One region of the Leptolyngbya sp. NK1-12 genome, then DNA from elsewhere that is predicted to be linked to it. Evidence: predicted binding sites of a transcription regulator. Region 1 holds the regulator's gene; each other region holds the start of a gene.
The links. Region 1 encodes NtcA, which controls nitrogen genes in cyanobacteria. Its sites were predicted from a motif close to TTTGTANNNNNNNNTACAAA; they were not measured.
Positions count from the first base shown of each region.

Region 1 (5,740 bases):
TCAGTTTGAGGTGGTGCAGTTCCGCTTGCAGAATGAATATGGCGTGGAAACTCTGCTCGATCCGCTGCCCTATAGCGTTGCCCGTTGGGTGGAGGGCGGTTGGGAAGCCTTGCAAAAGGTAGGCCGTTTATTCAACACGGTTGCCGTTAAAGATAGCTGGGGCCGTCCGGTGCTGCTGTTTCGTAATGAGTGGAATTGTCAGCAGGTGGAAGGCGAGCACCCAGAGCTAAAGCTGAAGAAGGTGGCTCCGGTGGTGTCAGGTCAGGAGCCGGAAGCGCTTTAGAAAAAGCTAGGAGTCAGGAGTGGGGTTTGCTGTAGGGCAACGGTTAGCGGAGCATCAACGGGCAAACTCGCTGGTGCAGGAGTAGGTAATGTTCTGACTCCCGGCTCCTGCGGCCCTTTTCATGACTGATCAGCCTGCTATAGCTTTTTCCACTCTGGTAAGGTACGAGGGGTGTGGGGGCTTCGCCCCCACGTAGGGGCACGGCCCCTGCACCCTATTTTTTGTACTTCATTAGCCTGGAAAAGGCTGTATTACAAGTCTGAAGTTTTTGTTAATCCTACCTAGAAGGCGCGAACGGCCCTCCTATAGTTGAAAACGTTACAGGATATTGCTGAATCATGACTAATCGTAATAATCTGCTTCGCAACATCTTAGTGGGTGCTGGCATTGCTACCGTCGGCGCAATTGGCACCAAAGCCGCGGTTGATTACTTCAAGAATCGGGGTGAGGAAGATGTCCCGGATGAAAGCCAGGGTGATCAACTGCCTGCTTCTGCCGCAGAAGTGGCCTATGCCAAAGTCCAAGACGCCTCGCTGCAAAAATTCCTCGATGTTAGCTTTGGCGAACCAGGCCGCTATGTTCCCAATCGTCCAGCCAAGGTGTTCGACTACCAGGGCAAGCAGTACATGGTGGTTTGGGCACGCGACAATAAGAAAAACAAAAACCAAATGCTGGCCTTTATTTACACACCCGAAGGCCGCAAGATGATTGCCAGCGTTGGCTATACCAATCAGGAAACCGATTACAACATCAACTTGGGCAGCACTCCCTTTGCTGTAGAGGTAAAAGGGCAGAAACTGACCAGTGGCCAGGGCAAAACCAAAGGCGCTGATGAGGTTGACTTTGTGCTTGCTTAACTGACTTGAAAGATTTGCAAAGTTTGAAGATATAAGGCTAACTAAGCCCTCCTGCCCCCCAATTTGGGGGGTTTCTATCACTCAAAGCTTACCTAAGTGAACTGCTGACTCAGGGTGACTGGATTGTGAACGGTAATCTTTTTCTTATGAATGGAAATCATTTTGTCTTGCCGCAAGTCGCCTAGCAGCCGCGTTACTGTTACTCGCGTCGAGCCAATTGCCTCTGCAATCGCCTGGTGGGAAAGTTTGAGATCGATGGTGATGCCATCCTGAGCAGGAACACCAAAATCGCGGCAGAGAATTAGCAAAAAGCTAACTAGACGGGAACCCATATCCCGATGCGCCAAGGTTTCGATCATCATCTCAGTCTGCAGGATGCGAGACGACAAACCCTGCAGCATGATCATCGACAGCTCTGGGTTATCCTTGAGCGCCTTCTCAACCTGCTCAATGGGTACTGAAAGCAACTCCACGGGCGTAAAGGCAACAGCGTGGTAGAAGCGGTCGGCGCGGTGCCCGGTAATCAGAGAGAGTACGCCAAAGACGCTATTCTCGCGCAGCAAGGCTACGGTAATCTCTTCCCCAGCTTCGTAAACCCTAGAGAGTTTGACCGCCCCTCGCATCAGGAAGTAAACCCGTTCCGCTGGATCACCTGGAAAGAAGATGGTTTTGCCGCGCTCGTAAGTCTCTACGACAGGCGGGAAGGCACCACCGCTCAACTGACGGAATACATTTGCTAACGGTCTATCTTGCAACGCTACCATGCCTTTATCCCTAGCCTATTATCGTGAGCCTGTATGAGCCTGTAGTTGTAATAACCCCCGAAGCGCTCTTCGTACTTATTTACGCTTACTACCAGTTTTTAGCCAGAACTCTTAGGATAAATTGTGCTGCATAACACAATCATACTGTGATAGAACTCTGACTTTAAAACACTAAACTTAAGAATGCGATAGTTTTTTGTAGCAAGAATTACACAATGCTGAAATCTCAGACCAGAATGCTATTTGCTGAGATATTTTCAGAATTTTTTCTGAGTAATGAAAATAGAGCATAGCCGTTCAACCCAAAAGTTGCAAGGCAGTAGAACTTAAACCCCTGCTACTGCCTCTGGCAACGCTACATCTGGGCAACATCGGTTCACAAGACTTCCACAGCAGCAAGCTACAAAACTACACACCATGCCTAAGCAAAGACTAACGCCCAGCGTACAGGCTATGTCGCCAAAACTCAAAACTTAAAACTCCCTCACCAGTTTCTTTCCGTCCCCGTTTTTCAGTATTCTTGAGACGCCAAACGACATTGGGTGAAGGGTCATGTTGAATTTGTCTGGAAAAAATGCCCTGGTGACAGGAATCGCTAACAACCGCTCAATCGCTTGGGGAATTGCCCAACAGCTTCACGCCGCAGGAGCCAATCTGGGTATTACCTATCTGCCTGATGAAAAGGGCCGCAACGAAAAGAAAGTGGCAGATTTGGTAGAACCGCTCCAACCCAGTTTGTACCTCCCCTGTGATGTGCAGAATGAAGCTCAGATGCAGGAAACATTCGAGGTGATTCAGGATAAGTGGGGCCGCTTAGATATTTTGATTCACTGCCTTGCGTTTGCTAGCAAAGATGCCTTGAGCGGTGACTTCAGCAGCGTATCGCGTCAAGATTTCTCTCTAGCAATCGAAGTGAGCGCCTATTCGCTGGTCAGCCTCAGTCGCTATGCGAAGCCATTAATGACCGAGGGCGGCAGCATTCTCACTCTCAGCTATTTGGGCGGCGTGCGAGTGATCCCCAACTACAACACGATGGGGATCGCAAAAGCAGCGCTGGAAATGAATGTGCGCTACCTCGCGGCTGAACTGGGACCGCAAAAGGTACGAGTCAATGCGATCTCGGCTGGCCCAATTCGCACGCTAGCCTCTTCTGCCGTGGGTGGCATTCTAGACATGATTCACCATGTGGAACGGGCGGCTCCGCTGCGGCGTACCGTTACGCAACTGGAAGTTGGCAATGCAGCCGCATTTCTGTGCAGCGATCTGGCTAGCGGCATTACCGGGCAGATCCTCTACGTAGATGCGGGCTACGAAATTATGGGCATGTCTGAGCCTGCAAAAGCTGAGGAATAAGCTGAATTGCCTGAATTGATGGAACTGCGCCTGCCTGTCGTTGCTCTGAAGCCAGAGCGTTTTTTGCGGAAACTACTGAGCTACTGGTTTGACCAGACGTAACGATTCGTGAAATCACGGCAGAACAGAGGTCAATTTTTCGGTATTCTCCAGGAAGCTTGGCAGAACTTGATCAAACAAAATCGGTGATTCTAGCCTTACTCCTCAGCGAATGCAAGTGGTTTGATCGAGTTAACAGATGCAAGTTAACAGGCGTAAGCATCAAGGAATTCAGCAGCATGGTACTCTACATCACTGGCGCGCTTCTTGTCTTTGGCGTTTCATTTCGTGCCTTTTGGAAGGACACTTCTACACCCAAAACCGATCGCCTCTCCTGGATGGTTTTGATTATTGCTACACTCTTTTGGCCGCTAGTTTTGCCTTCCATTATCCGCAAGAAGCTCGCCAAATCGACAGCTACCCCGCTTAAGGCCCAATTGTCTCAGTAGCAGGGTTAATCTCAGTAGCAGGGTTATCGTCCAAGCAATCCCTACCCTAAGAATTGGTCACGTCAAATGGTTTACGTCACTCTGGTCTGAGTGGCGTTTTTTTGTCAGATGCTGAGGCAAAATAGAGATCTTGCAGAAAACTTTTGCAGAAACTTTTGCAGAAAATCTTGTAGCCATTCTTCGGCATCTCACCATGCAGACTCGCGACTCTCGCACCAACCTTCCCGACAATCAGCCTGCTTCGCGTCAGTTAGAATTTCCTAGCCGCACTGCTTCAGTCCATCGGGTTACCGGAGAAACGAATGTGCAGGTCAGCCTGAATCTAGACGGGCAAGGAAGCTGCATTGCCAAAACCGGCATTCCGTTTCTGGACCACATGCTGCATCAAATTTCGTCGCATGGGTTAATTGACCTAGACGTGCAGGCAACAGGTGACATCGAGATTGACGATCACCACACGAATGAGGATGTCGGGATCACGCTGGGGCAGGCATTGACCAAAGCGTTGGGCGATCGCAAAGGCATTGTCCGCTTTGGGCATTTTGTTGCACCCTTGGACGAAGCGCTGGTGCAAGTATCGCTGGATTTTTCTGGCCGCCCTCACCTCAGCTATGGGCTACAGATTCCCACCGAGCGGGTCGGTACCTACGACACCCAACTGGTACGCGAGTTTTTTGTAGCGGTGGTGAATCATGCCCAGATGACGCTCCACATCCGCCAGCTCGATGGCATCAATTCCCATCACATCATTGAAGCAACCTTCAAGGCGTTTGCTCGCGCTATGCGTATGGCAGTGGAAATTGACCCCCGGCGGGCGCAAACCATTCCTAGCTCGAAGGGAGTGCTGTAGACCGCTGATTCTGTCCAACCCTTGGCTGGTAATCGATTAGCAAAGCTGGAAATAGGGCCGCGATTAGCCGTACTCGCAGACGATGGTAGGCTAGAGAAATCCGCCTACTCCCGACTCGTCGAAGTCGCCCGACTCGCGTTTTGGGCGCTTGCTCGATCTGGGACTGTTCCCGAAAATAGTGCGCTTTTGCGTCTGGTGTGGATTGCCCTTTGCGAATCCGGATCGTTTCAATTCGGTCGTCAAAAAAATCCAGTCCCGCCATTTCGCTGTGGTGAACTGGAAAGCCACTCTTCACGGCGGCCAGCGCCATCGCGTAGGTGGGATGCTGGTGCAGTCCCAAAGTATCGGCGTAGATCGCCAATTCGCCCCACAACCGCAGAAATTCCTGTTCCCGTCCGGCTTGGGCCGTTACCACAAACAAAAACTCGTTGATGAACTTCACGTCAGGCGCATATAAATCCACATCTACTTTGCGGGCCATCGCTTCAATGATTTGCTTTTTGCGCTGACTACTAGCTGATGGGTTGGGCCGCTCGAACTGCTCCTGCCAGTGTTTCCGCAACTCACCGCAACTGCGAGCCGTTAAACCGGGCGCAAAGGTCAACGCTGGCACTGGCGCACAGATTCGCACATCCGCATCCAGGTACATCACCGCATCGGCCAAGCGGAGGGCTTGCTGCAGGGCAAATCGGCGTTCATGATAGGCCTGTACCCCGCGACACCAATGCTGAACAGCGATCACGTTGGCATGGTCGCGAAACCGTTCTGGCAAGTCGGTGAGGATCAGAAACGGCTGATTGGGCGCAAACTGGCGCAGATCGGCAGCCAGCAGTTGGGCAAGCCGCACATATTTATCACCAAAGGCGGCAGTGCAAAAGCAGAACTGGGAGTTGGATTGGGCCATACGGAAGGATGCTCGTCTCGATAGAAGTCGTCTCGATCAGAGTTCCCCAAAGCCAAAACTCACTCCTCATCCAGTGCTTCGCCGCCTACCACCACATTGCGAATCCGCAGACTCGGACCGCCACAGCCTACAGCTAGCCCGTTTTGTCCGCCTTTGCCGCAGCCGCCTGACTCATCCCAGTAGAAATCATCGCCAATTGCCTCAATGTCTGCCAGTGTGGTGAACACATTGCCCGACAGGT
Region 1 is NZ_CP053586.1:6,104,316-6,110,055, forward strand. It holds gene prfC (peptide chain release factor 3) at 1-283, shown strand, start outside; gene HJG54_RS26220 (hypothetical protein) at 622-1,140, shown strand; gene ntcA (global nitrogen regulator NtcA) at 1,233-1,904, opposite strand; gene fabI (enoyl-ACP reductase FabI) at 2,457-3,257, shown strand; gene HJG54_RS26235 (hypothetical protein) at 3,536-3,745, shown strand; gene hisB (imidazoleglycerol-phosphate dehydratase HisB) at 3,939-4,595, shown strand; gene HJG54_RS26245 (hypothetical protein) at 4,573-5,499, opposite strand; gene HJG54_RS26250 (TldD/PmbA family protein) at 5,559-5,740, opposite strand, start outside.

Region 2 (5,740 bases), 120 kb from region 1:
CTCGCGGCCAACGGATGGGTTGGGGCTGGGCTAAGATTTAGAAACATCGTTTCTGTGAACTGCTAATGACAGCCTCTGAACTCTCTCGCTCTCAATCGATTGGGCACAGCCATCCCGGCCAGCTTCATGGGGATGATGTGCTGCCTCACGCTGATGAGCATTCCAACCATCCCCATGTTCACAGCGAGGAATCATTGCGGCGAATTGTGAATCGGCTGTCGCGGATTGAGGGCCATATTCGCGGCATTAAGATGATGGTGCAAGAAAGCCGTTCCTGTCCGGATGTGCTGGTACAAATTGCGGCAGTTCGGGGCGCTCTCGATCGCGTCTCTCGGATTATTTTGGATGAACACTTAACCGAGTGCATTGCCCGTGCCGCTAAGCAAGGCAACATCGAAGCCGAAATTGAAGAACTTAAATCTGCTCTCGATCGCTTTTTACCCTGACGTTTTCACCCCAACGGTTTACCTTTCTATCCTTGGAATCATCAAAGAGCCAACGCAGCCCAAATTGCAATAGGCATGTGAGGTACAAAAGGTGCAAACGAGGCTAGGCATAGAGCGATGCAACAAACTCACCATAGCCGTTGTATTTCAAAGTTGGCACCTCCTCCCAGTCAAACTCTGAATTGGGACCAATCAGCCGCTCTTTGGCCTGGGACCAGCGAGGGTGGGAAACCTCTGGATCAACGTTTGATTCAAACTTGTACTCACCCGGACTGATAGTATTCCAAAACGTGGCAGGTTGAGTTTCAACAAACTCGATCTTAACGATGGATTTGGCTCCCTTAAAGCCATACTTCCAGGGAATTACGGCTCGAACTGGGGCACCATGCTGTTTGGGCAAGGTATGCCCGTAAACCCCGACTGCAAAAAAGGCCAAATCGTTTGCCATTTCTTCAATCCGTAGCCCTTCGGTGTAGGGAAACGGCAGAAATTGGCTGGGGGGAAAAGTTGGGCCTTTCATAATTCTGCGGTCGTAATAGGACGTGAAGTGTACAAACTTAGCGTTAGCTTTAGGGTCAACCGCTTTCAAGATCGCATTCATTGGAAACCCAATCCAGGGAACCACCATAGCCCAGGCTTCTACACAACGGAACCGATAGAGGCGTTCTTCTAGCGGAAATTCTCGTTGTAGCGTCTCCAAATCAAATGTACGCGGCTGGTTGACCAAACCTGTGACTTCGACCTTCCAATCTTCGGTAGGCAACGCCTGAGCATTTTGCCAGATTTGTTTGGTGCCGCCAAATTCGTAGAAGTTATTGTAGGTTGCTGCCAGTTGCTCATTCGTGGTGGGCCGATCTACCTGAGAAAAAGTGGGGTTGGGAGTTGCGCTGAGAGGATTTGTATCAAATGTCGGTGCATCCACTCTGCTCTGCCTTTGACAGCCAATCAGCGGCAAGGCCGCCCCGGCAATTCCAGCACCAACTAGAGTGCGAAGAAACCGTCGCCGATTAAAGAAGGCCGCCTCTGAAGTAACCTGCCGTTCCGGCAACTGCCATGGTTGAGGAATATGAATAAAGGGCATAGAAGCACAGAAATTTATGTATCAATTTCTTAATATAACGGCAGAAGCAAGCACAAATACAGCAACGGGACGAGATCCAATCAACCCCGCCCCGCTGCTGTATTTAGTTGTAGGGTGGTTTAGCGAATGCTGAGGTCTCGCTAATTTCCAACCATTCAATCGTCCCGTGAACTGTAAGAACCTTGTCCGCACCTTAAATCCCAAAACTTTACAAATTGCTTTAGCTAAAGCGATTTAGCTTGGGAAGCACAAGGAGGGTTGGGGAGAACACCACTCTATCAGACTCAGAACCTGGTTCAACCTGGACTAACGACTGGAAGCTACTAGACCTTCTGCCTCATCCTCTGTCATTCGCAGACTGGGGAACAGGAAATGATTTTCCTCAACATATTGAGCACCGAAGAGACCTTTCTCTGCCCAGAAGTATCGATCTGTGGTGTGCTCGTTGCGCTTGACCAACAGCAGGGCTGGCGGCAAAATACCTTCAGCCTGAATGAACTTCCGAGCAGCAGTGACGGGCTTATCTTCGCCACTCTCAATGCTATACTGAGGCACCAATTCTAGGATGCGGCGTCCCTCCAACCGACGACGACTTTTGCGTTTGCGTCTTCTTGCCAAACTCTCTACCTCCTCTCTTAAGTGATTGCTCCTTGACGATTTGTCGTAACTATCGTTAATGTAACTCTAGTTACAAAATACTAAGACCGTGCAAAGTATATCGGGTTGAGAATAGAATTTCAACTTCCTTTAAACTATTGATACAAAATCTAAAGCAAATCTGTAGCTCCCCTCAGGTTTTTCTTCGTTTTAGGTCAGGCACTCAGGGTTATGGTTGGTTAAGGCACAAACTTCGCAATAAATTGGGCCGCTCAATTAAAATTTTTAAACAGGTTTGCTTCTCATTCTCAGATGCAGTGCTGGCGGAAGGCAGCTTTTCATGGTGAAAGCATGGCTAAAGCGGCCTGGATTCATCGGCTTGGACAGGGTTGTTGAGCTTATTGATTGAGCTTAATTAGTTTTGCTAATTTTTGGTTCTGCTGTGGATGAAAGCTTGGGACACTCGGGAGAAAGCTTGGCCAATGGCAGCACCGTGTGGGAAGTAGGCGACCAGTGTCAAGGCAAGCAGGTGTAAGAGTAGCGCAATCATGCCCACCAGTACAGAATTCTTCAAACTCTGTCAATCGCAAGTCGCCCTCCTGACGCAGGGGATGGGAGCTGCATTAAGTATTGTCTACTTAACCGAAGAGCTGACTACTTCGCCCGATACTCAGCTGATTCCGTTTGTAGCCCATCCAGAAGTAGCGCTGAACTGGGGCGAAGAGCAAATCCTGTCGTTTCTAGCGCAAGTGGGAGCCAATCTGTACCCCCGACGCTTGCTGGCAGCCGACTCAGGCATAGACTCTCAAACCGATGCTAACCAGACTCAAGCTTTACTGGCTCAGGTGTCGCCTGCTTCACCTTACCGAATCTCAGATGGGTTGCTGCCCAAGCAGCAAATGGTTTTGCCGCTGATCTATCAAGAGCGCGTTATGGGCCTGCTGGTGACGGCTCGGGCTGATCGGGCTTGGAATGAGGTAGAGCAGGCTCAGATCGAACATGTGGCTCAAACCTTGACAGCAGCCTGCATCTTAGAGTGGCGGTCTCGTTGGCTAGCCCAGGATCTACAGCAGCAGCAGTTGCTAGAAGAGCAAAAAACCGATTTGTTTGATGATTTGCTCCACCAGTTCCGCAATCCCCTCACTGCCGTCAGAACCTTTGGCAAACTATTACTGAAACGGCTCCGCCCCGGCGACACGAATCGCTCTGTGGCTGAAAGTATTGTGCGAGAGAGCGACCGACTGCAAGAATTGCTACAGCAACTCGACACGGCCATAGATCTGGATGTAACCGATTTGCTGCCGCTGCTCCACTCAGATCAGGAACCACAATCGCCATTTCAGCCGCCATTGCCTTCAGAGACCGCAACCCGTCTGCCTGATCCGCGTACTGAAACCCGCATGCTGCTAGGAAGCGCCATTGACCTCCGGCCCCAGGCTATAACTACCGTATTGCAGCCTCTTTTAGAAACCGCAGCCGCCATTGCTCAAGACCGGCAGTTGACCCTGCAAAGCGAAATTCCTGCCAATCTGCCCCCGCTGCTGATCGATGGGCGGGCGTTGCGCGAAGTTTTGAATAATCTGCTCGATAATGCCCTTAAATACACTCCAGCAGGTGGGCAGATCTACATTGGTGTGCAACGACAGCCTGTGTCCGAATCACCCATAACAGGATTGCCTCAGTCGGGTTTCCAGCCGCTGTATTATCAGGTCATCGTGATTGCCGATACAGGTCCGGGGATTCCTCCGGAAGATTTGCAGCATTTGTTTGAGCGGCACTATCGTGGTATTCAGGCCACAACTGATATTCCCGGTACTGGCTTAGGCTTAACCATTGCCAGAGAGTTAGTGAGCCAAATGGGAGGTCATATTCAGATCTTTAGCCCGGCGGTTGCTAGTGGTCTGATTCCGGCCAATTTCAGTCAGCTAGCTCAGCCTGAACCAGCCCAAAAATCTACCGGCACTGCCGCTGCAGTTTGGCTGTGTGAAGTCAGCGATGTAGAGGCTAGTGATAAGGCTGATGTGCTAGTAACACCCACTGAAATAATCTAACTCTGAAATAATCTAACTCTGAAATAATCTAACCTTGAAACAGCCAAGCCCCTACTGTGCCGGCTCCGGTCGGGCATAGGACGCATCGCAGTACTGAGTGCAGTGTTCGGGGCGCAGGGGGTTGGCCGCTGTATATACATAGAACAAGGATGCTCGTTCTTGCCGGCGAGATTTGCCGTGATGAAAGATATTTTTGGGATCCATCAACACCACAGTTCCGACAGGACCAGGACAGCGTTTCCAGGCTGAGCGTGGCACGAAAGTTTCCATTTCTGCGTCCGTCAGGCCCATTGCCTGCGATTTTGCATAAGCTTGACCAACACGGCGATGGATTCGTTTGGCGACCCAAGGCGAAACCTCGGAGCGAGGAATGTACTCAAATGGGCCGTCTTTTTCTTCTACATCGGTCAGATAAATAATTGCCTTCAGCATGCGCCGATCTTCCAGGTCTTGGTGCCAAAATTCGGTTGTTACCGGGAAAGGATTGGCAAAGTCGCGCCGCAGATGTACGCCCTGAAATGCTATGGGTAGCCCAATGTAGTTTTCCACCATGCTGAGCAACCGCGATTCCTGACCCCAGTTCGCAAACTCGGCCAGATCAGTCATTGTGAAAATGTGGGGAGGAAGCAATTGGAGCGGTTGGTTGGCATGATTATCTGCGAACGTTTGTTTGGGGCGGATACTCTCCATGACATCGAGGTAATGTCTGGCCGCCTGAAGCATTGCCGCTGATGAGGCAAATCCCAATTCGTCCAGCGAGGTGATAAATACTCCTTCCCGTTTGCAGGCAGCTACCGCCCGCTGACCAACCGCATCGAGTGTTGGCAAGTGGCGAGCATGCTGTTTCAGTTGGAGATAATAGGCAATTTCAGCCGGAATCTGGGCAACTTGAGCTGCTTTGCGCTCTAGCTTTTTCTGTACATTCGCTAACATCGTTGCATCTCGCTCAATTAGGCTACTGAGAATCTACAAGTTCTTTGGCTGTGCTGCTGAATCCGGGCATTCGTACTTCTGCCAGTTTTATAGCGGCATTCCTACCCAGGGTGCAGCTCAGCAAGGAGCTGATATAGGCAGCCACAACTCGACTGGACCAGCGGGGCGCTTTCCAGAAGCACCAGAGATAATACTTTAGGTTGTTCAGCATGTTTCGGCTAATAAAATCCTCTTCAGCCATGTGTAGCATCATTTTTTGACACAACTGGCGAGGATAGCCAATTTGATAGAGCTTACTGTAGATCTCAGGAATATCGAAGTAGCGAATTTTAAACCAAGCTTTTGGATCTTTTTGCCAATAGCTGACGCCAGTTGTACATTCCACAAAGGTCTTTTCGGTGACTAGAACATTGCCTTTGGTGGCACAATAACCGTTCCAGTAAGCTAAACCACCCCAGTTCTGTAAACTCTCTGGCCACGACTGATACGCTTCTCGCCCAAACTGCGTCCGAAAAATCGTGGCGCTAATAAAAATCACGCTACCAATATTTTCTTGGATATGTTTCTGAAAAACCGCTTTGCTATCGGGTAGATTGACATTGTCTTCAACCCGCTTGAGCCAAGGTTCTGGA
Region 2 is NZ_CP053586.1:5,988,609-5,994,348, forward strand. It holds gene HJG54_RS25680 (metal-sensing transcriptional repressor) at 66-446, shown strand; gene msrP (protein-methionine-sulfoxide reductase catalytic subunit MsrP) at 550-1,527, opposite strand; gene HJG54_RS25690 (DUF3155 domain-containing protein) at 1,834-2,145, opposite strand; gene HJG54_RS25695 (sensor histidine kinase) at 2,673-4,175, shown strand; gene HJG54_RS25700 (phytanoyl-CoA dioxygenase family protein) at 4,227-5,108, opposite strand; gene HJG54_RS25705 (glycosyltransferase family 2 protein) at 5,131-5,740, opposite strand, start outside.
Region 2: the regulator NtcA is predicted to act here: its motif matches at 2,203-2,222, upstream of HJG54_RS25690 (DUF3155 domain-containing protein).

Region 3 (5,740 bases), 2.6 Mb from region 1:
CCAGGTCGGCGAGTTTATTGGCGCAGAAGACCGCAGCGACTACTATGCCTTCAGTGTGGGTGGATTTGGGTTTCCCACCGGCCAGTTGAGTTTAGCGCTAACCGGCGAAAATAGCGATTTGTTGACTGGCAATGTCACCATCAAGATTCGCGACAGTTCCCTGCGAGTCGTGAGGCAACGAACCAGCAACGGTCGAATCGGCTTCCGGTTTGAGGAACCCCTCGCCGCCGGCAATTACTTTATTCAGGTGGAACCGGCCAACCCCACCAGAGACGAAACCAACTACCAGCTCACCCTATCTACTACGGCAATTCCCGACCGAGCGGGCAACACACCCAATGCGGCCCAAATTGTCAGTCTTGATGCTAGCAATAGCCTATTTCAAGACTTTGTTGGCATTGGCGATCAGCAAGATTATTACAAGTTCACTGTCCCCAAAAGTCGTTTCAACCTAAGACTGACTGGCCCAAACGGCAACTTGCTGAACGGAGAAGTGACGCTACGCCTGCGGGATAACGTCAACACGATTTTAGAGGAACAAAAAACAGCAGGCAGTGGTGCCGGTTTAGCCATCGAGAACAAAACACTTGCGGCAGGCACCTACATTGTTCAGGTTTCTACAACGGCCAGGTTTGTAAACTATAGCCTGGTCATGGCAGCAGATCCCAGCTGAATATGATCGGGGTGGCACCTGTTTAACTGGATTCGTTAATATTTCCCGGCAGTGTCTGCAATTTGGCTAATCAGGTGACGACTTGCACCGTATCATGCCAATTGAGGCGGAGCTGAAACTGGGCATCACCGCCATTGATGGCAATTTCGACCCAGCCGTGACTGCCAATTAGTGCTAGCGGTTGACCGGGCGCGGCCTCAGAGTAGGTACGACAGCCGGGGATCGTTCGCTTTCCGAGGGTAACGGACCAGCGTTTGCCCTGTACGAAGTCACCTGGAATGTTGGTAATGGCGTTGCCAAACCGATCAATGTATTGAATATTGCCGCTGAATCCAGTTGGGGTTGGAGTGCAGGTTGCCAACGGCAGCTTCACTAGCGTGGCAGGGTCGAAGGGCGCTCCTAAATTCAAAAGCGGTACTCCATTGGCGAGGTGAGCCGCAACCGAAGCGAAGATATCGCGTCCATGAAAGGTGTTGCTGGGTTGCAGTACACGCCAATATTCGGTATTGGTCAGTTCAACGGCATGGAGAATAGTTCGTTGAGCCAGTAGACCTGTAAAAATACCGTTATCGGGACCAACCAAAAAGCCATCGGATAGTTCTAAAGCAATTGAGCGACGTGCGCCTCCTACACCTGGATCCACCACCGCAACATGCACGGTTCCAGCCGGGAAATAGGGGTAGGCGTTGAGCAGATTGAACTGAGCCGCAGCAATATTTTGGGGCGGAATTTGGTGAGTTAGATCGACAACTGTTAGAGCAGGGTTAATCTGGGCAATCACGCCCTTGAGTACGCCCACATAGACATCGTTGAGACCAAAATCGGTCAATAAGGTAATCACGGGCGCTTGTCTTTCCAATTCCATCACCGCTTACGATTACTTGTTACGGTACCTGTCACGGCTACTTGATTCTGGCTGATGCTAATGACTGGTAATACTAGTGATTGAGGATCCAGTAATCCAGTGACCCTGATAATTACTGAGGAACGACCTGTGCTCCATGACTGCGCGGATCCTCACCAGCACTAGCTTTAGGAGCAACCGGCGCTTCAACTTGAGAAATGCGGCCTCGTTGCTGAATATAAGGCAAGGGGGCGTCGGTTACGAGGGCGTCTAGGTTGGCGGCCATGATTGGACGGGGTTGCTCTCCAATTGTGGCTGCGATTGACTCACCCGTGCGGTTGAGAAAAACAAAGTGGGGAATGGCTTCCACTCGATAGTGCAGCATTTCGGGCAGCCATTTGTTGTTATCAACATTCAGCATGACGAAATTCACCTGATCGCCGTACTCCTGCTTCAGGTCGCTCATGTCCTTTGCCATCGCCTGACAGGACGTACACCAGTCAGCATAAAACTCAATCAGGCTGGGTTTTTGATTGGTAAGCGCGGTTTCTAATGGAGTGGCAGTCTTTGCCATAGCCGCCAAGGAGCCAGTGTTGCTCCCCGTTTGTACACCCAGAAACACGGCTACGCTCAGCCCCACTGCCACCAGCACAATAATCAAATTGCGTAGGCGTTGCATTGTGGATACAGCAGCTTGGTCGGTTGGCTGAGTAGACTGAGGAGTAGGTGAATTAGCAGTCATAAGGCTGTCAGAAAAACGGCAACAATCGCCACAAGGCTCACATAACTGTACTGATATTAGCTTACAAACAGATTTGGTTTAGGAGGCCGGGGTGTGAAAAAGCGCGTCACTCTAATTTTTCCGAAGCGGGCAGTGCATATGCCTGTAACCTATCGATTGGCGAAGGATTTCAATGTCGCTGCCAACATCTTCCGCGCCCAGATTACCCCCAATCAAGTTGGAATGCTGGTGGTGGAACTGTCGGGAGATATCGATCAGCTCGATGCGGCGATGGAATGGATGCGGTCTCAGGATATTGGCATCTCGCCTGCCAGTCGGGAAATTTTTATCGATGAAGAGGTTTGCGTGCACTGTGGCCTTTGCACAGGGGTTTGTCCCACCGAAGCCCTCAGCCTGGATCCCCAAACTTTTCGCCTCAACTTTACCCGCTCCCGCTGTATTGTGTGTGAGCAGTGCATTCCTACCTGTCCAGTGCAGGCAATTTCGACCAATCTGTAGTCTCCGGTGGAAAGCTCACTTCAGAAGCTCAACTTAATTTACAACTAATGGCAAAATTGTAGGGAACAGTTGCGTAACACTCAAACGTAGCTTATAGTACAAAACCTATTTTCCTGACGGTGGTAGAAACAATCAGGTTATTCCATCCATAGCAATAGATTAGATAGGGAGTGACGGAGTCAATGAAGAAAGTTGAAGCGATTATTCGTCCGTTTAAGCTCGATGAGGTCAAGATTGCCTTAGTCAACGCAGGGATTGTGGGCATGACCGTTTCTGAGGTGCGTGGTTTCGGGCGTCAGAAGGGCCAAACCGAGCGCTATCGTGGCTCAGAATATACGGTGGAATTTCTGCAAAAGCTGAAGGTAGAAATCGTGGTCGAAGATGATCAGCTCGATATGGTCGTTGACAAGATTATTGCGGCAGCTCGGACTGGCGAAATTGGCGATGGCAAAATCTTTGTCTCACCGGTTGATCAAATTATCCGTATCCGGACTGGCGAGAAGAACCAAGAAGCTATCTAAGGAGTTTTGAGTTTTGAGGGTTGAGTTTTGAGTTAGAAATGACTCTAAGAATCCGTTTGAAAAGCCCCCTAAATCCCCCAGAATGGGGGATTTTCTCGGCCATCGCTGTTCAAAGTCTCTGCCAACGAGGGATTATGGCCCTGTGGGCATCCTAGAACCTGCGGGCATCCCAGAACCTGCGGGCATCCCAGAAGAGGAGGCGGATCCAGACGAGAAAATCCTGTTCAAACAGCTTCTAAAGAGTTTTGAGTGACTAGTCCTGAGTTAGGCAGGATTCTAGGTTCCTTCTAAACTTGCAACTTGAATGCAGCTTAGCTCAACACCTCAGCTCAAAACTCAAAACTGAGAACTCAAAACTCAAAACTGAGAACTCAAAACTTCTTTAAGTTTTGGCAGCAAGGCTTGAAAAGCGCGCCCTCGATGGCTAATGGTGTGTTTCAGGGCAGATGGCATTTCGGCAAACGTCAAGCCTTGTTCTGGAACATAGAACACTGGATCGTAGCCAAATCCACCACTGCCTCTCGCTTCTCGCAAAATTTCTCCTGGACAGATTCCTTCGGTCTGCAAGGCAATAGAACCATCGGGACGAGCGATAGCAATGGCGCAAGTAAACCAGGCCGAGCGGTTTTCTACATCCTGTAATTCCGATAACAGCCGCTGAATTCGAGCTTGATCGGTTGCGGCATAGCGGGCCGAGTAGAGTCCGGGTGCACCATTCAATGCCTCAACCGATAGTCCCGAATCATCGGCGATTGCCCATTTGCCCAGGGCATGAGCCACCTGAGTTGCCTTGAGGCAGGCGTTTTCTAGAAAGGTAGTGCCGGTTTCTTCGATTTCCAATCCTTCAGGTTTCAGAATTAGCTTCCACTCTGCTAGTTCGGGATCGGTGAGGTAGGCTTGCATTTCCTTCAGCTTGCCAGGGTTGCTAGTGGCGACTACGAGCTGGGGCATAGGTAAGGTAGATGGGGAATGCGTTTAGATCGAGTTAGCCCAGTCTTTGGCCCAGTTGAGATTGCGATGGGCTTCGTCTAGAGTCAGGGCTTCGGAGTAGAGACGCAGAACCGGTTCGGTGCCGCTAAAGCGAATCAGTAACCAGCTTTGATCGGCCAACTGGAATTTATAGCCGTCAATTGATAAACAATCTAGAACCGCTTGACCAGCAATCTCGGTTGGCGGCTGGGTTTGCAATTGGTTCAGCAATCGGGTGCGCACCTCCATACTGGCAAGCGGCAGGTCAATCCGGTCGTAGGTGGAGGTGTAGTTCGTTTTTTGCTGAAGTTCTCTGTAGAGGTCGCTCAAGTCTTTACCGGACTGCACCACTGCTTCCAGGACATATAGGGCCGAAAGCAAAGCATCTCGTTCCGGAATATGATGGCCGTAGCCAATCCCGCCTGATTCTTCGCCGCCTAACAGCACCTGAGCTTCTAGCATCCGGTCAGCAATGTATTTGTAGCCGATGGGCGTTTGGTATACGGGCAAATGGTATAATTCAGCGACTTTTGGAATCAGGTTGGAGCCGCTGATAGTTTTGATCACCTCACCGCTGTAGCCACGATGTACTGCCAAGTGTTCGATCAGGATCGGGATAAGAATTTGGGAGCTGAGGAAATTTCCTTGCCCATCGACTGCTGCTACCCGGTCGCTATCGCCATCAAATACTAGCCCAACCACCAGATCAGACGCCGATTGCTGTCGGTAGGTTTTAATTGTGTCGAACATGCTTCCCAGATAGCGGGGCAGGGGTTCAGGCGCACCGCCTTCGAATAGCGGATCGCGGTTACTGTTTAGCTCGCGAATCCCATCTCCCAACAGTCGAGCTAGCCCAGTGGCCGCTGCTCCATGCATCACGTCTGCAAAGACTGTCAGCTGGCCGCTGGCAATCGCGGCTTGAATCGCTGCAATATCGACTTTGGTGCGTAAGCCATTGCAGTAGCTCTGCCAGGGATCAAAGGTTTGGATCGCGGTTGCCTTGCCCTCTAGTCTGCTCTCTACAGTTTGATCTGACTGCAACATCGCCTCGATTTTTTGCGTTACTTCGGGAGGAACCGATCCACCAAATCCACCCTTCACCTTGAGGCCAGAGTACATGCCAGGATTGTGGCTAGCAGTAATTACCAGTGCGCCTAGGGCGTTTTGCTGTTTGGCAGCCCAACTAAAGGCCGGAGTGGGTGCGTAGGTTTCCGACAAGAACACCTCAAACCCGGCAGCACTGACCGCATCGGCGGCAGCTTTCGCGAATTCCTCCGACAGGAAGCGCCGGTCGTAGCCCACGATGATGGTACGGCTGTTGATAGTATCGCCATAGGTCTGCGCTAAGGCCAATGCGGCCAAGGGGGCGACCCGCACCACCCGCTCGAAGGTAAAATCAGCGGCAATGACACCGCGCCAACCGTCGGTACCAAAGGCAATCGGTTTTGCGGCCAGAGACGCAGGAGAAATAGGGGCAGCCATAAGTTCAGTAA
Region 3 is NZ_CP053586.1:3,466,680-3,472,419, forward strand. It holds gene HJG54_RS14565 (PPC domain-containing protein) at 1-673, shown strand, start outside; gene HJG54_RS14570 (SAM hydrolase/SAM-dependent halogenase family protein) at 744-1,538, opposite strand; gene HJG54_RS14575 (thioredoxin family protein) at 1,651-2,259, opposite strand; gene HJG54_RS14580 (NIL domain-containing protein) at 2,353-2,757, shown strand; gene HJG54_RS14585 (P-II family nitrogen regulator) at 2,940-3,278, shown strand; gene rdgB (RdgB/HAM1 family non-canonical purine NTP pyrophosphatase) at 3,636-4,229, opposite strand; gene HJG54_RS14595 (phosphoglucomutase/phosphomannomutase family protein) at 4,254-5,729, opposite strand.
Region 3: the regulator NtcA is predicted to act here: its motif matches at 2,841-2,860, upstream of HJG54_RS14585 (P-II family nitrogen regulator).

Region 4 (5,740 bases), on a different replicon from region 1:
TCAGGTCATAGGTAAAGGCTTCTGCCAAGTTCCACCCGGCTTCTCCATCGGTGGCTACTTCAACGGTATAGTTCTGGTTACTCAGGGTGGCAACCAACGCTTCGGTGGTCAACTTATCATCTTCGATGATCAGAATTTTCATGGCTGTCTGTTCACGGAAGGGTTAATCGTAGTATCACCTGACAGCCCAGTCTATCGAGACATCATCAGCATAGAAATTTATTCTAGCTTCCTGTTAATGGGCCAAGCAATTTGTCATGTTTTGCAATCAATTTTGAAGTGTTGTTAATTTGATTGCAGTTTAGTTGCGGTTCAGCTGCAAATAAATCCTCTGATCTTCGCTCAGCAACGGTTAGCTAATAAGCCCGTACTCTGTCTATGTAGCTGTGCCTACCCTGTGGGAGGCTGCGCAGGAGTCGCCGTAGCATTGCTGAATCGGCAAATGATCTCCTGATGAGGAATGTGAGCGAACTGCTCCCACTGGATCGTTGCCTAATAGTGTGATCATCTTGCTCGTGGTTTTGTATCACCATTCAGCAACGCCGAGCTGTCAAGCAGTCATTACCTGCCCATCGCCTTATCTAACTTATCCATCTAACTTATCCAGTGATGGCGGATACAGATATGAAAGCAGGCAGCCTATTCTGTATAAAGGTAGCATGTCTGGTAATAGCAACTGGCAACAGCACTTAGTAACAGCAATGGCATTCAACGGTTCTGCATCTTCCAACTCGCTGCGCTTGCTGATGGATCTCCAACAGGTGAGTCAAATGGCTCAAGCCTTCAGTGGCTGTTTGGACCCAACCGTGATCGCGAAACAAGTCACCGATCAAATTATCAGCGTCTTTGACTGTGCCTTTGCCCGCATCTGGTTAGTAGAAGCCGATCAAACCGCTCTGCGTTTGGTTGCATCGTCGGGACTGTATACCCACACGGATGGCTCATTCTCTAGAGTGGCGATGGGAGCCTATAAGGTGGGTAAAATTGCCCAAAATCGGATTCCATTTCTGAGCAATCATTTAGCAGAAGAACCGTGGGTAAAAGATCGAGAATGGGCCATTGCTGAGCAGATTACGGGCTTTGCCGGATATCCGCTGGCTGTAGGCGATCGTGTTGTAGGAGTATTGGCTGTTTTTAGTCATCGACCGTTATCGCCAGAATTCCTAGAAGTATTGCAATATCTGTGTGCGACTGTTACAGTTGCCCTCGATAGTGCATTGGCACATCAGCGAGAACAGCAGTCTCCAATCCATTCATCCGTTGTTGTTCTACCTTTATCAGAACAAATAGCAACTCTTTTATCCCAATCTCGATTCTGTCTGGTGGGAACCGAGCGTTTACTGCCTATGTCGCTGAATGTGCTGCTGCTGCGAACTGGTGAAATGCTCAGCCAGTTACAGTGCAGTCATTGCCGTTTGATGTATGAGTCAACTCAGGTTTTACTCGATGCAATGGTCATCCCAGATATTGGTTCAAACGCCAGCTTGCCGGTTAAACAGCTTGCATCTAGAAACTTACAGGACTGGATCGCAGCCATTTTCGATGAATTGCGGTTAGCTAGCGCCTGTGTGGGAGGCACACTGCAAACGCTGAGTGGAGCCGCCAATCAAGCAATGCTGCAAGTGCTGCTGACATTGCCGTATCCAGATTCCCGCTCCCAAACTTCGCCCTTGTCAGACCGCGAGCAGGAAATGTTGCTGCTGCTGGCTGCCGGGTTTCGCGATCGCGACATTGCCGATCAGCTCCACATTAGCGAACGCACGGTCAAATTTCATATCAATAACGCAATTGCCAAACTTCAGGTCCAGACTCGCTGTCAGGCTCTTTATCAGGCCGTGATCCGAGGCTGGCTGGATCGAGGGTTACCTGTCTAAATGAACAGGGGATGTTGCCAAAACTGCATTATTAGTTACTATTTGTGAATACTGATTCTGTCAATAAAGCCAGATTCTAGCGATCTGTAGCGATGGCTACAAGAAGTTGATCGGCTTGTTTTTTATGCTGCACATACAATGCTCAGCGTCGATGCTTAGCCTCGATCCGATTCCGTGAATCTCATTTCTCAGCCAGCAGTAAAGTTTCTGTTAACTCCTGTTAATTGCGTTTAGACTCTGGTAGGTTTATTGTCTAGGTTGAGCTGAACTCACCTCCAAACTGATTGGAATAACTCTTGGAATGAGGAAAATTTTATGCCTGAAGTAACAGCTCCTGTGCATCAACCGGGTGACTTTTTTGTCGATTACGAGGAGAAGGTATTTCCCGACATCAAGGCGGAACCAGGCGAAAAAGCATTGGTGACGTTCCATACGGTTGCTTTTGAAGGATCGATTGGTTTAGTAAATTTACTGCAAGCCACTCGCCTCCTGCGCAAAGGATTTGACACCTCGGTTTTGCTCTATGGTCCAGGAGTCACCTTGGGTGTGCAGCGTGGTTTCCCCAAACTAGGTGATGCCGCTTTCCCTGGTCATCAAAATTTTAATGACCAGCTAAGTAAGTTCATGTCGGAAGGTGGAAAAGTCTATGCCTGCCGATTTGCACTCCAAGCTCTCTACGGCCACGGTGAACCTTCGCTGATTCCAGGCATTCGCCCGATCAATCCTCTGGATGTGCTGGATCTGATTCTGATGCACCGTAAGGATGGCGCGTTTATTTTGGATACCTGGACGCTGTAGAGTGTGCGTTGGAGATGCGGGCGATGCGGGCGATGCGGGCGATGCGGCTCGTGAGCCTCGCCGAACGGGGGGAGGATAGACGTGGGGTAGGTTTTGCCGAGAGGCTAACGACAAGCAGTTCACTAATTAGCTAAACCAGTGTTGCTGAATGAGGAATGATGGTTTAGAGCTAATTTATAAAGTGAATCTAAAGCTCCGAAACTGTTGGTATGGCTTGATCCCCCCTAGCCCCCCTTCACAAGGGGGGAACTCGACTCCGATGCTCAAGTCCCCCTTAGCAAGGGGGATTTAGGGGGATCAAAACAGTTGTTTACAAATTAGCTCTTAAAGTTTCGCTTCCTCCCGTTCCCCTTTTCTAAGATGGCAAATTTGACCAAACAGGACAAACCCATGACTGAACCAACGATCGTGCGGGCTGCGGCTGTTCAGATCAGTCCGGTGCTGTTTAGTCGGGATGGAACCACCGAGAAGGTGTTGCAGGCCATTGCGGATGCGGCCCAGGCGGGTGCGCAGTTGGTTGTGTTTCCAGAGACGTTGATTCCCTATTACCCCTATTTCTCGTTTGTACAGCCGCCTGTACTGATGGGAAAGGAACACATGCGTTTATACGAAGAAGCTGTAGAAGTTCCCAGTGCTGTTACGGATGCGGTGAGTCGAGCTGCGCGGTCCTACGGATTGGTAGTAGTCCTAGGCGTGAATGAACGAGATCATGGCTCGCTGTATAATACGCAACTTGTTTTTGATGCGGACGGTACTCTGCTGTTGAAGCGACGCAAAATCACGCCGACCTATCATGAGCGGATGGTGTGGGGACAGGGGGATGGAGCCGGATTGAAGGTGCTGGATACGGCGGTTGGTAAATTGGGAGCCTTGGCCTGTTGGGAGCATTACAATCCCCTAGCTCGGTATGCTCTAATGGCTCAACATGAGCAGATTCATTGCGCCCAGTTTCCCGGTTCGATGGTAGGGCAGATTTTTACCGAGCAGATTGAGGTGACGATTCGGCATCACGCCCTGGAGGCCGGTTGTTTTGTCGTTAACGCCACAAGCTGGCTCTCGCCCGATCAGGTCGAACAAATCACGCCGGATCCGAAATTGCGATCGGTGTTGAATGGTGGCTGCTACACGACGATTGTGAGTCCAGAGGGAGTGTTGCTGGCTACACCAATTACTGAAGGCGAAGGCATGGCAATTGCCGACCTCGATTTTTCCTTAATTACCAAACGCAAACGGATGATGGACTGTGTTGGCCACTATGCCCGTCCCGATCTGCTGCAGCTAAAGTCCAATATGGCCCCTTGGTCCGTACTGAGTGAAGTGTCTGAGCAAGCGATGGAGAATGGATCAGCGCAGATGGTCAGGATCTCCTCTGAGTTGCCGCTAGAACCACAAAATCTATAGCTCAACCCAATTCACTCAACTCACTTGTGAACACACTATGAATACGCAACGGTTAATCGCAGAGCTGCAATCTCATGGATTGAAAATTATCAATGCCGAAGCTGGGGCCTCTGGACGCAAAGGAGGAGCTGGACCATCGGATCACAAGGCAGTGACGATTGCTGGAACGACCGTAATGGTGCCGATCTACACCGATGCCGCTGCTAGTTCGCCCTACAGCGCTACGATCAATGCCCAGACGAATCAGGCAGTTCTGCACTGGGAATCGGATCCGATAGCGTCGATTAGCTTTCCGCAGCAGCCCAAGTTTTACAGCCTCAAAACAGCAGACGGAATTCCTTATTGGAAAATTGCCCTACTGCACAGTCGCGATGTGTTGGCGACCACAGTGCTTCAAACCTGTATGCGCTACAGCGATGCGGCTACAGCCTGTCAGTTTTGCGCGATTGGTCAATCTCTAGCTGCAGAACGGACGATTGCCCGGAAAACACCGCTTCAGTTGGCCGAGGTGGCCGAGGCAGCCGTGCGGTTGGATGGCGTCACGCATATGGTGATGACCACCGGCACCCCCAACACTGGCGACCGGGGCGCGGCCTATCTGGCTGATTGCGCTGCTGCGATCAAACAGCGGGTGAACTTACCGATTCAGGCCCAGTGCGAACCCCCAGAAGATTTCTTTTGGTTTGAACGCATGAAGGATGCGGGCGTTGATAGTTTGGGGATGCATCTAGAAGCAGTCGATCCCGATGTGCGGGCCGCGATCATGCCCGGTAAGGCGACGGTGCCGCTGACGGTATACTTTCAAGCCTTTGAAGCCGCCGTTAAGGTATTCGGCTGGGGACAGGTCAGCACCTATCTGCTGGCGGGCTTGGGCGATGATCAGGCGACGCTGGTAGCAACGGCAGAACGCTTGATTCAGATGGGTGTGTATCCGTTTGTGGTGCCGTTTGTGCCGATTACCGGAACTCCCCTGCAACACTATGCGCCTCCCTCGAGTCAGTTTATGTATGACCTGTATCAGCAGATTGGTGCCCTACTCAACCGAGCCGGAATGGCTTCCGCTGACATCAAGGCGGGCTGTGCTAAGTGTGGAGCGTGTTCGGCGTTGCCGGTGTTTGAGGCAGATCGGGGAGATGAGGGAGATGGGGGAGATGCGGCTCGTGAGCCTCGCCGAACGAGGGGAGATTGGGAAGGTGGGGAAGAGCTGGTGGCTCGGTTGAGTAGGAGTGACTGTAAGGTTGGATGAATGTTGCATTACCAATTCAAAAATTCAATTCAAGCAGCCATAACGTGTGGGACGTTAGGGATTTAGGGGGAGCGAAAGGCTGAAGCAGCAGCACCAAAGTCTTTGAAAACGCTCTAGGATCTGCCCAACACCCAAAATGACCAATCCAGCAAGAACATCATTCACATCCTTACTCATTCCCCACCCCCATCTCCCCTCGTTCGGCGAGGCTCACGAGCCGCATCTCCCCACCCCTCACTCCCCACCCCCTACCCCCCACTCCCCACCCCTCTCTATCCCCATGTCAAGCAGCCAATACGACTTCAAACTAGCAACCACACCAGAAGAACTAACCGCCTACTTCGAGCTGCGGCGGTTAATTTTTGTTCAGGAGCAGCAATTGTTTAGTCAGCATGATGTCGATGAGTTTGATGCAGTTGCC
Region 4 is NZ_CP053587.1:111,758-117,497, reverse strand. It holds gene HJG54_RS29025 (response regulator) at 1-142, opposite strand, end outside; gene HJG54_RS29020 (LuxR C-terminal-related transcriptional regulator) at 660-1,874, shown strand; gene HJG54_RS29015 (MSMEG_0572/Sll0783 family nitrogen starvation response protein) at 2,190-2,672, shown strand; gene HJG54_RS29010 (Nit6803 family nitrilase) at 3,063-4,073, shown strand; gene HJG54_RS29005 (MSMEG_0568 family radical SAM protein) at 4,111-5,319, shown strand; gene HJG54_RS29000 (MSMEG_0567/Sll0786 family nitrogen starvation N-acetyltransferase) at 5,600-5,740, shown strand, end outside.
Region 4: the regulator NtcA is predicted to act here: its motif matches at 1,958-1,977, upstream of HJG54_RS29015 (MSMEG_0572/Sll0783 family nitrogen starvation response protein).